Regions from separate parts of the Kosakonia sp. Marseille-Q7440 genome, predicted to be linked through region 2. Evidence: riboswitches for the same ligand, from Rfam matches in the RefSeq annotation. Region 2 holds a riboswitch; the other holds the start of a gene.
What was found. A riboswitch is a leader RNA that binds a small molecule or an ion and turns the genes downstream of it on or off. The one in region 2 is predicted to bind thiamine pyrophosphate.
Positions count from the first base shown of each region.

Region 1: linked by a shared signal. The riboswitch ahead of thiB (thiamine ABC transporter substrate binding subunit) and the one ahead of thiC (phosphomethylpyrimidine synthase ThiC) in region 2 are both predicted to bind thiamine pyrophosphate.

Region 1 is NZ_CBCPLT010000001.1:545,028-550,814, reverse strand. Features, by position in the region: gene leuC (3-isopropylmalate dehydratase large subunit) at 1-94, shown strand, start outside; gene leuD (3-isopropylmalate dehydratase small subunit) at 105-710, shown strand; gene ACWPW2_RS02450 (sugar efflux transporter) at 1,011-2,189, opposite strand; gene sgrR (HTH-type transcriptional regulator SgrR) at 2,436-4,091, shown strand; TPP riboswitch at 4,128-4,228, shown strand; gene thiB (thiamine ABC transporter substrate binding subunit) at 4,258-5,241, shown strand; gene thiP (thiamine/thiamine pyrophosphate ABC transporter permease ThiP) at 5,217-5,787, shown strand, end outside.
Region 2 is NZ_CBCPLT010000001.1:25,161-30,947, reverse strand. Features, by position in the region: gene ACWPW2_RS00170 (DUF1481 domain-containing protein) at 1-64, opposite strand, end outside; gene hupA (nucleoid-associated protein HU-alpha) at 77-349, opposite strand; gene ACWPW2_RS00160 (YjaG family protein) at 536-1,126, opposite strand; gene nfi (deoxyribonuclease V) at 1,160-1,840, opposite strand; gene hemE (uroporphyrinogen decarboxylase) at 1,850-2,914, opposite strand; gene nudC (NAD(+) diphosphatase) at 2,954-3,727, opposite strand; gene ACWPW2_RS00140 (Rsd/AlgQ family anti-sigma factor) at 3,807-4,310, shown strand; TPP riboswitch at 4,364-4,500, shown strand; gene thiC (phosphomethylpyrimidine synthase ThiC) at 4,584-5,787, shown strand, end outside.

The DNA of each region.
Region 1 (5,787 bases), 520 kb from region 2:
TCGCGGCGGGCGTACCCATCTGGTCAGCCCGGCAATGGCCGCCGCTGCGGCAGTAACCGGTCATTTCGCTGATATTCGTCATTTGCAGGCTTAAGGAGATCACCATGGCAGAGAAATTTACCCAACATACCGGGCTGGTGGTTCCGCTGGATGCCGCTAACGTCGATACCGACGCCATTATCCCGAAACAGTTTTTGCAGAAGGTAACGCGCACCGGTTTTGGCGCGCATCTGTTTAACGACTGGCGATTCCTCGATGATAAGGGCGAGCAGCCGAACCCGGAGTTTGTGCTCAACTTTCCCGAGTACAAAGGGGCGTCGATTTTGCTGGCGCGGGAGAACTTTGGCTGTGGATCCTCGCGCGAGCATGCGCCGTGGGCGCTGACGGATTACGGCTTCAAAGTGGTGATTGCGCCGAGCTTCGCCGACATCTTCTATGGCAACAGCTTTAACAACCAGCTGCTGCCGGTGACGCTGAGCGACGAAGAGGTGGATGAGCTGTTTGCGCTGGTGCAGAGCAACCCGGGCATTACCTTTGAGGTGGATCTGCAGGCGCAGGTGGTGAAGGCGGGCGGCAAGTCCTACAGCTTTACGCTCGACGCCTTCCGCCGCCACTGCATGCTGAACGGTCTGGACAGCATTGGCCTGACGCTGCAACACGACGACGCTATTGCCGCCTACGAAGCAAAACAACCCGCCTTTATGGGGTGACAGCCTGATGCTCATTGCCGGATGGTTATCCGGCAGTCGGCACGGTGCAGGTTTGTTTGCCGGATGGCGGCGTTGCCTTATCCGGCCTACAGGTAACAATGCAGATGTGAAGACAACCCGCCTTTATGGGGTGACAGCCTGATGCTCATTGCCGGATGGTTATCCGGCAATCGGCATCGTGCGGGTTTGTTTGCCGGATGGCGGCGTTGCCTTATCCGGCCTACGGGTAACAATGCAAATGTGAAGAGTAGGCCGGATAAGCGTTAGCGCCATCCGGCAATTGAACCGCCGCACCGCGCCTTACACATCCTTCACCCGGCTGGTGAGGAGCAGCGTCACCACCGACAGCCCGGCAATTCCCCAATACACCGAGCCGTGACCAAAATATTGCGCCAGCGCGCCCTGGATAACGCCTGCCAGAATCACGCCGGTGGAGATACTGTTGGTAAACAGCGTGGTTGCTGAACCGGCTCGCCCAGGCATCAAATCCTGGAACCACAGCATGCCGATCCCGGCGACAATACCGATAAACACCGCATTGAAAAACTGCAAAAGCAGCAGCGCCGTCTGGCTATAGAAAAAGAGCAGGCCGATATAGAACAGCACGCCGGCTGCAACGGCGATCAGCATCATCAACCGCTTACCGAAACGCTTCACGAAATAGCCCGCGAGGATCATCGCCGGGATCTCCAGGCCTGCGGCAGTACCCATCAAAATGCCCGCCAGCTTATCCGGCAGCCCCAGATCGAGGCTGATCCACAGCGGCATATCAATGATGTACATGGTGTTGCAGGTCCACATCAGCGTCGAGGCGATAAACAGCATGCGCACATTGCTGTCGCGCCAGCCGCTCACCTGCGTAACGGCCACGTCAGCGGGCTGCTCAACCCGCGGCACCGACGGTAGCCAGAAGGCAATCAGCACCAGGCTGACAATAAACAGCCCGGCGGCGATAGAGAACATGGCGACAAAGCCATAATTGAGCGCCAGCATAAACGCCAGCGGTGGGCCGATAACCCACGCCAGCGAGAGCTGCGCACGCATGATCGAACTGAACATCACCACTTCCCGCGCCGAGCTGTCGGCGTACTCACGCGCCAGCGCGAAAAGCTGCGGCATCGCGGTGCTGGCAAGCGAAGCCAGCAGCACGCCGCAGGTGATCAAGGTCAGATAGTGACGGTTAAACGCGAACAGCAGCGCGTTACCCACCGCCATCAGGCAGCAAAAGAGGATCAGCTTGCGCCGGTCGCCCTGGCTGTCGGATCGTTTTGCCAGCGCAAGGCTGACGAGGATCCCGGCAATGGCGTTAACGGTGTAGAACAGCCCGATCCAGAAGGGCTCTGCGCCCACTTCGCGGCTGAGGAACAGGCTCAGCGTCGGTGCCTGTACCGCACCGGCAACACCCATCATAAAGGCGACGATCATAAACGCGACGTAGACGCCATTCATGCGGCGTCCCATCGTCATCAACCAGAGCATGGCATTTCCTTGTTGAAAGCGGAAAACAGCGACGCAAGCTTAAACGAAAAAAGCCAGCAAAAACATTTTGCTGGCGGGTGCATTCGCACTTAATACTCAGTCACACATGATTCGGGCGAGTCAGTTTTTCCACACGCGTCGTCATTCCCCACTCCGCTATGCGCCTCCTCGCTTTCATCGCAGAGAAGTATCGGCTTAATATAGGGATAAATAAATTGCTGAGTTTTTGCCGGGAGTTCCTCTTTTATGTCCTCTGGTCGCCTGCAACAACAGTTCATCCGTCTGTGGCAATGCTGCGATGGAAAATCTCAGGAAACTACGCTTAACGAGCTGGCGGAGCTGCTCAACTGCTCCCGCCGCCATATGCGCACCCTGCTCAACACCATGCAGACGCGCGGCTGGCTCACCTGGGAGGCGGAAGCCGGGCGCGGTAAACGCTCGCGCCTCACCTTCCTCTACACCGGCCTGGCGTTGCAACAGCAGCGGGCGGAAGATCTGCTTGAGCAGGATCGCATCGACCAGCTGGTGCAACTGGTGGGCGATAAAGCCGCCGTGCGCCAGATGCTGGTGTCGCATCTTGGCCGCAGTTTTCGCCAGGGGCGACATATCCTGCGCGTGCTCTACTACCGCCCGCTGCGCAATCTGCTGCCCGGCTCGCCGCTGCGCCGCTCCGAAACCCATATGGCGCGGCAAATCTTCAGCACCCTGACGCGCATAAATGAGGAAAACGGGGAACTGGAAGCCGATATTGCTCACCACTGGAAAGCGATCTCTCCCCTGCACTGGCGCTTCTACTTACGCCCCGGCATCCACTTTCACCATGGTCGCGAGCTGGAGATGGCGGATGTTATCGCCTCCTTACAGCGCGCCAGCGCCCTGCCGCTCTACTCCCACATCCGCGATATCGTTTCACCCACGCCGTGGACGCTCGACATTCATCTCTCGCAGCCCGACAGCTGGCTGCCGTGGCTGATGGGCCACGTGCCGGCGATGATCCTGCCGCAGGAGTGGGAAACGCTGGCGAACTTTGCCAGCCAGCCGATCGGCACCGGCCCTTACGCGGTGATGCGCAACACCCGCAACCAGTTAAAAATCCACGCCTTTGAGGATTACTTCGGTTTTCGCGCGCTGATTGATGAAGTGAATGTCTGGGTGCTGCCGGATGTCGGGGATGAGACCACCTGCGGCCTGACGCTCGAAGGGCCAACGGAGGGCGAAAAAGCGGTGGAGAGCCGTCTTGAAGAGGGCTGCTACTACCTGCTGTTTGACGCGCGATCCAGCCGCGGTGCGAACCCGGCGGTGCGCGAGTGGGTAAGCCGGATCCTTTCGCCAACCAATCTGCTGTGGCACGCCAGCGAACAGAATCAGCGCTACTGGTTTCCCGCCTATGGATTGCTGCCGCGCTGGCATCATGCGCGCCCCGGCAGCGGTGAAAAGCCCGCCGGGCTGGAGACGCTGACGCTCACCTTCTACCGCGAGCACAACGAGCACCAGGCGATCGCCCACACCATGAGCACGCTGCTCGCAGAGCACGGCGTTAAGTTACTGATTCAGGAGGTCGATTATGATGCCTGGCATCGCGGCGAAACAGAGAGCGATATCTGGCTTAACAGCGCCAACTTCACCCTGCCGCTCGATTTTTCGGTCTTCGCCAACCTCTATGAAGTACCGTTGCTGCAAAACTGCATTCCGCGCGACTGGCAGGCAGACGCCGCGCGCTGGCGCGCCGGGGAGATGAATCTGGCGATGTGGTCGCAGCAGTTGCTAGCGAGCAAAGCGATTGTGCCGTTGATCCACCACTGGCTGCGCATCCAGGGGCAGCGCACCATGCGCGGGCTGCGCATGAATACCCTCGGCTGGTTTGACTTTAAATCGGCCTGGTTTGCGCCGCCGGATCCGTAATGCTTTCAGATTGTTTACCAAATCATTACAATAGCGCCGTTCTCAACGGGGTGCTGCGCTTCACGCGCGTGCTGAGAAAATACCCGTCGAACCTGATCCGGATAACGCCGGCGAAGGGATTTGAGGCTCTCTCAAAATCCTTTGCCACCCATTTATGAGGTGCAAAGTGTTAAAAAAATCGTTGTCACTGCTGCTGCTTATTGCCGCGCCCGTTTTCGCTAAACCCGTCCTGACCGTTTATACCTACGACTCCTTCGCCGCCGAATGGGGCCCAGGTCCTGCGGTAAAAAAAGCCTTTGAAGCCGACTGCAACTGCGAACTGAAGTTCGTGGCGCTGGAAGATGGCGTCTCGCTGCTCAACCGTCTGCGCATGGAGGGCAAAAAGAGCAAAGCTGACGTCGTGCTCGGTCTTGATAACAACCTGCTGGAAGCCGCGACCCAGACAAAACTCTTCGCCAAAAGCGGCGTGCCGGATAATGCGGTGAAGGTGCCGGGCGGCTGGAGCAATGACACCTTTGTGCCGTTCGATTACGGCTGGTTCGCCTTTGTTTATGACAAAACCAAACTGAAAAACCCGCCGAAGAGCCTGAAAGAGCTGGTCGAGAGCGATAAGAAGTGGCGCGTGATTTATGAAGATCCGCGCACCAGCACGCCAGGGCTCGGCCTGCTGCTGTGGATGCAGAAAGTCTATGGCGATAAAGCCCCCGAAGCCTGGCAAAAGCTGGCAGGCAAAACCGTTACCGTCACCAAAGGGTGGAGCGAAGCCTACGGCCTCTTTTTGAAAGGCGAAAGCGATCTGGTACTGAGCTACACCACCTCGCCTGCCTACCACATCATCGAAGAGAAGAAAGAGAACTACGCGGCGGCGAACTTCAGCGAAGGCCACTATTTGCAGGTTGAAGTCGCGGCGCGCACCACCGCCAGCAAACAGCCGGAGCTGGCAGAAAAATTCCTTAAATTTATGGTTTCACCGGCCTTCCAGAGCGCCATCCCAACGGGCAACTGGATGTACCCGGTGAGCAACGTCACGCTGCCCGCCGGTTTTGACCAGCTTGAGAAACCACAAACCTCGCTGCAATTCTCGCCGCAAGAGGTGGCAGCCCAGCGCGCAGCATGGATAGCCTCGTGGCAACGCGCCGTCAGCCGCTAATTCCCGGCTGGCTGCTTCCTGGCCTCACCGCCGCCACGCTGATGGTGGCGGTGGCGCTGGCGGCCTTTTTTGCGCTGTGGCAAAACGCACCTGTCGAAGGGCTCTCCGACTTCTTGTCAGATAGCTACCTGTGGCACGTGGTGCGTTTCTCCTTCTGGCAGGCTTTTCTCTCCGCCCTGCTCTCCGTGGTGCCCGCCATTTTCCTTGCCCGTGCGCTCTACCGCCGCCGTTTTCCTGGCCGCCAGTTGCTGCTGCGCTTATGCGCGATGACGCTGATCCTGCCGGTGCTGGTGGCGGTGTTTGGCATTCTCAGCGTCTATGGTCGTCAGGGGTGGCTCGCCACGCTCTGCCAGACGCTCGGCATTGAGTGGACCTTTTCGCCCTACGGCTTGCAGGGCATTCTGCTGGCGCACCTCTTTTTTAACCTGCCGATGGCCTCGCGCCTGCTGCTACAGGCGCTGGAGCAGATCCCCGGTGAACAGCGCCAGCTGGCAGCCCAGCTTGGCATGCGTGGCTGGGCCTTCTTCCGCTTTGTCGAGTGGCCCT
Region 2 (5,787 bases):
GCAAAAGCGGGCGACGCCAGTATGACAAAAGGGGCGTTACCGCCCCTTCGACAAAACTGTTCACTGCCATGCTGTCTTACTTAACAGCGTCTTTCAGTGCTTTACCAGAAACAAATGCCGGCACGTTAGCTGCGGCGATTTTGATTTCTTTACCGGTCTGCGGGTTGCGGCCAGTACGCTCAGCGCGGTGGTTCACCTTGAAAGTGCCGAAACCAACCAGTTGTACCGCATCGCCTTCTTTCAGAGACTCAGTAATGGCAGCCAGGGTGGATTCCAGTGCAGCTTTCGCTTGCGCTTTAGACAGATCAGCCTTGTCTGCAATTACATCAATCAGTTGAGTCTTGTTCATAAGTTATCCTTTCAATGTGTTTATCGCTTGCTAAGCATCGAGTGCGACGGAAATGCCTCAAAAGCACTCTCCTGCATACACGCACCGATAGCCACTTTTTTTCGCCCCCCAAATGTAGACCAGACGGGGGTCAGAAGGGAAGCCTTCAGGCGCGACAAAACAGGCCTTAAATCACGTTTTATTGTCTCATTGCTGCAAATTTATACCGATATTACTCTCGCCAGCCTCGCGCAGGTCTGCGCGCAAGCCTTTGATCAGGTCAATATCGCGCTCTTCGCAGGCGGCCAAAAGGCGGAAAATCTCCCACTGGATATCCCATTCCTGCTCTACAGCGGGGTTAAGACCCAGCTCTTCATCGGTCATTTCGCGGCCCTGCTGCGTCATTTCCAGCATCGCGACAGTGGTGATCGAGGTCTTGCTGACCTCAATGGCGTGTTCCAGCGTTTCACCGCTCAGACGCGAATGAATCAACTCGCTCAGCGCCACACAGGCGTCAATCGCCGGGTAGACACCGTAGAGATCGTAATCCTCTGCGGCGGGGATCCCCTCTTCCAGCTTCTCAAGCTGGCTGTCGAAATTGACCTTCGCATCTTTGACGGTCTCTGTTTCCCACACCAGGTCAAGGATACGGCGATAGAGCTGCGCATCGCCAAAGCCGGTCTGGCGGCAGAACAGCGCATAGTTGGGGTACATGCGCTCGCACAGACAGGCCATGAAAACAACGTGCTGCCAGCTTTCCTGCTTTTCCAGTCGCAGATGAATCGGGTTTTGTAACATGATCGCTTCTCAAAAACGGTAATGCGCCGCAGTTTACCCGATATCGCGCTGAATTGCCTGCCATCGCGCAAAGGCGGGGCGACCCGATGCCACGGCATCTGCCCAGCGCGTTGGCTCCGGCAAGCGGTAGCCCTTCATGCAGCGCTGCACCCACGCCAGCGCAGTATCCTGGCTGACACGGTGGCCGGTAGCGACAAAGAGCGGATTACAGCGCGCTTTGCTGCGCCATACCCACGCCAGCTGTTCACCTTTATCCACCAGCGGCGACAGCGCACCGGGCTCATCGGCCAGCGGTTCGAACTTCCCACACAGCCGTTTTTTCGCCACGCCGATGGTCGGCACATCCACCAGCAGGCCAAAATGGCTGGCAACGCCAAGACGGCGCGGATGGGAGATCCCATGCCCGTCGACAAAGAGTAAATCGGGTTTTTGCGACAGCATCTCCCACGCCGCCAGCAGCGCGGGATACTCACGAAATGAGAGGAAGCCAGGAATATAGGGCATGGTGGTGGCGATACGCGCCACCTGATACTCAACCAGTTCCAGCGAAGGCCAGGTGAGCAGTACCATTGCCGCCCGCGTCACTTCGCCACCCTGCTCGAAACCGACATCCGCCCCGCCGATCAACGTCGGCGGATCTTTATCAAGACGATCCTCGCGGATCACGGAAGAGGCCAGTTCAAGTTGTTGTGCGCGTAGCGACGCGAGATCCATATTTGCTCCTTATTGATGCCAGGGGGCCGACAGACGGTGAACCGCCTCGACAAATACTCCTGCATGTTCCGGCGGGACATCCTGGTGGATGCCGTGACCGAGGTTAAATACATGGCCTTCGCCTTTGCCAAAGCCAGAGAGAATTGTAGACACTTCTTCCTCAATGCGTGCAGGCGGCGCATAAAGCATAGAGGGATCCATGTTGCCCTGCAGCGCCACTTTGTCGCCAACGCGACGGCGCGCATCGCCAATATCGGTGGTCCAGTCGAGGCCGAGCGCATCGCAGCCGGTCGCCGCCATCGCTTCCAGCCACTGGCCGCCGCCTTTGGTAAACAGGGTCACCGGCACGCGACGCCCTTCGTTTTCACGCAGCAGGCCATCGACGATTTTATGCATGTAGTAGAGCGAGAACTGCTGGTAGTCGCGCCCGGTCAGCACGCCGCCCCAGGTGTCGAAAATCATCACCGACTGCGCGCCAGCGCGGATCTGCGCGTTGAGATAAGACGTCACGCTCTGCGCCAGCTTATCCAGCAGCGCATGCAGCACCAGCGGCTCGGCGTACATCATCTTTTTGATTTTAGTGAACGCTTTGCTGCTGCCGCCTTCAATCATGTAGGTCGCCAGCGTCCACGGGCTGCCGGAGAAACCAATCAGCGGCACTTCGCCTTTCAGTTCACGGCGAATGGTGCGCACGGCGTTCATCACGTAACCCAGCTCATCTTCCGGGTCCGGCACCGGCAGCTTGTCCACGTCCGCTTTACAGGTGATGGGATGGCTAAAACGCGGCCCTTCACCGGCTTCGAAATAGAGCCCCAGCCCCATCGCGTCCGGCACCGTCAGGATATCGGAGAAGAGGATCGCCGCATCCAGCTTGTAGCGGCGCAGGGGTTGCATCGTTACTTCACAGGCCAGCTCCGCATTGCGGCACAGCGACATAAAATCGCCGGCCTGCGCACGGGTTGCCTTATATTCCGGCAAATAGCGGCCTGCCTGGCGCATCATCCATACCGGCGTCATATCTACTGGCTGGCGCTGAAGCGCGCGCAGGTAACGATCGTTTTTCAGTTCGGTCATTGTCAGTTCCTCAAGCGTCAGGCCGCCAGTATATACACCTTATTCGCTCTCTGCCCGACACATCGCCACGGTATCCTCGATCAGGCGGCGCGCGACGGTACCCGGCGGCGGAAGCAGCGGCAGGTCGTCATAGCGATACCAGCCGGCATCAATCAGCTCTTTGGTATCAATAACGATCTCACCGCTCTCATACTCGGCCATAAAGGCAGTCATTAATGATTGCGGGAAGGGCCACGGCTGAGAGGTAACATAACGCAGGTTCTTGATTTTAATCCCGCTCTCCTCCATCACCTCGCGCGCTACCGCCTGCTCCAGCGTCTCGCCGACTTCAACAAATCCGGCCAGCACGGTATACACGCCATTACGATGACGCGTATGCTGGGCAAGTAGCAGGCTGTCATCGCGGCGAATAGCGACAATGATGCAGGGAGCAATTTGTGGATAGTAACGTTCCCGGCAGTGGTCGCAGAGCATCGCCCACTCGGTTTTGCTGGGGTGCATGGTGTGGCCACAGTAACCGCAAAACTTATGCGAGCGGTAAAACTCGGCCAGCTGCACGCCGCGCCCGGCTAACTGGAACAGCGCGGTATCCTGATCGATCAGTAAACGTACCGATCCCATCTCGCTGGAGCGCTGCTGGCGCACAAGCCAGACGCTCTCTCCCTGCCATTCGCCGATAATTTGCGCGGGTTGACCCGCAAGATCGAAATTTCCTGCCTCTCCATGTGGTAATTCTCCAGCGGGCAACCATAATTTTTGTTCATGGCTGACTATCCACCAGCCACGGTGATGAGCTTCAAGAGTTTGTACCATTGCGCGACCTTAGCTTCACTGGCATGTTATTAACATTATTATTACATCATTTTTAATCTTACATTTTGCGGAGTCATTTATGCTGAACCAGTTAGAAAGCCTGACAGAACGACTGGGGGGAAGTAACAAGCTTATCGATTTCTGGCTCAACGAACGTAAGCAGTTGCTTATCTCCTATTACAATCTGGTGGGAATCAAGCCGGGCAAAGGGTCGTACATGCAGCTTAACGAAAAAGCGCTGGATGATTTTTGCCATAACCTGGTTGAATACCTTTCCGCCGGTCATTTCACTATTTATGAACGCATCATCAATGAAATGGAAGGCGCCAGCCCACTTTTAGCGGCGACTCAGCTCTATCCGCAGCTTGAAGCCAATACCGTTGAAATCATGAAACATTATGATTCCAGCCTCGAACAGTCCATCGATGATGATAACTGCATGGAGTTCCAGCAGGCTCTCTCAGACATCGGTGAAGCGCTGGCGGCGCGTTTTACGCTGGAAGATCAGCTGATCACGCTGGCGTTCGATAACCACCTCAGCGAAAGCGCCAATGATGAAACCGGGATGGCGCGCCCGGCTTGAGTTCTTAAGCATTAACGCGTAGTTTAAAAACAGTCCCCCGCTTCGGGCGGGGGTTTTTCTTGTCGGAGTGCCACTCTTTTACACCCACGCTTTCTGAAAGCTGAGGTGTAAAAAGGCTGAGACCGTTAATTCGGGATCCGCGGAACCTGATCAGGCTAATACCTGCGAAGGGAACAAGAGTAATCCATCCACCACACCACCCTTACGGGCGGTTTGCTGCCATTACTCCATCCGTCGTCTGACAAGCCATCTCCTTTGACACTGGAATGAGCTATGTCTACTACTCAATATTCACGCCGTGAACAACGCGCCCAGGCGCAACACTTTATCGATACGCTGGAAGGCACCGCTTTCCCCAACTCCCGCCGCATCTACCTCACCGGCTCACAGCCCGATATTCGCGTGCCAATGCGCGAAATCCAGCTTAGCCCGACGCTTGTCGGCGGCTCAAAAACCGACCCGCAGTACGAAGAGAACGAAGCGGTGCCGGTGTATGACACCTCCGGCCCCTACGGCGATCCGGCGATTGCCATTGATGTGCAACAGGGTCTGGCTAAGCTGCGCGCAGCGTGGATTGCCGCCCGCGATGACAGCGAAGAGCTGGACCATCGCAGCTCGGCCTATACCAACCAGCGCCTGGCGGATGACGGCCTTGATGCGCTGCGTTTTAGCGGCCTGCTGACGCCGCGCCGCGCCAAAGCAGGTAAATGCGTGACGCAGCTGCACTATGCCCGTTTGGGCATCATTACCCCCGAAATGGAGTTTATCGCCCTGCGCGAAAACATGGGGCGTGAGCGCATTCGCAGTGAAGTATTGCGTCGCCAGCATCCGGGCGAAGGGTTTGGCGCGCGGCTGCCGGAGAACATTACGCCAGAGTTTGTCCGCGCTGAAGTGGCGGCCGGCCGGGCCATTATTCCCGCCAACATCAACCATCCAGAATCAGAGCCGATGATCATTGGCCGCAACTTCCTGGTGAAAGTGAACGCTAATATCGGCAACTCCGCTGTCACCTCATCAATTGAAGAAGAAGTGGAGAAGCTGGTGTGGTCAACCCGCTGGGGCGCGGATACGGTGATGGATCTCTCGACCGGTCGCTATATTCATGAAACCCGCGAGTGGATCCTGCGCAACAGCCCGGTGCCGATCGGCACTGTACCGATCTACCAGGCGCTGGAGAAGGTCAACGGGATCGCTGAAGATCTCAGCTGGTCGGTATTCCGCGACACCCTGCTGGAGCAGGCGGAACAGGGAGTCGACTACTTCACCATCCACGCCGGTGTGCTGCTGCGCTATGTGCCAATGACCGCGCAGCGCCTGACGGGCATTGTTTCGCGCGGCGGCTCGATCATGGCGAAGTGGTGTCTCTCCCATCACGAAGAGAACTTCCTTTACACCCACTTCCGCGAAATCTGCGAAATCTGCGCGGCTTACGATGTCTCTTTGTCACTCGGCGATGGCCTGCGCCCGGGATCGATTC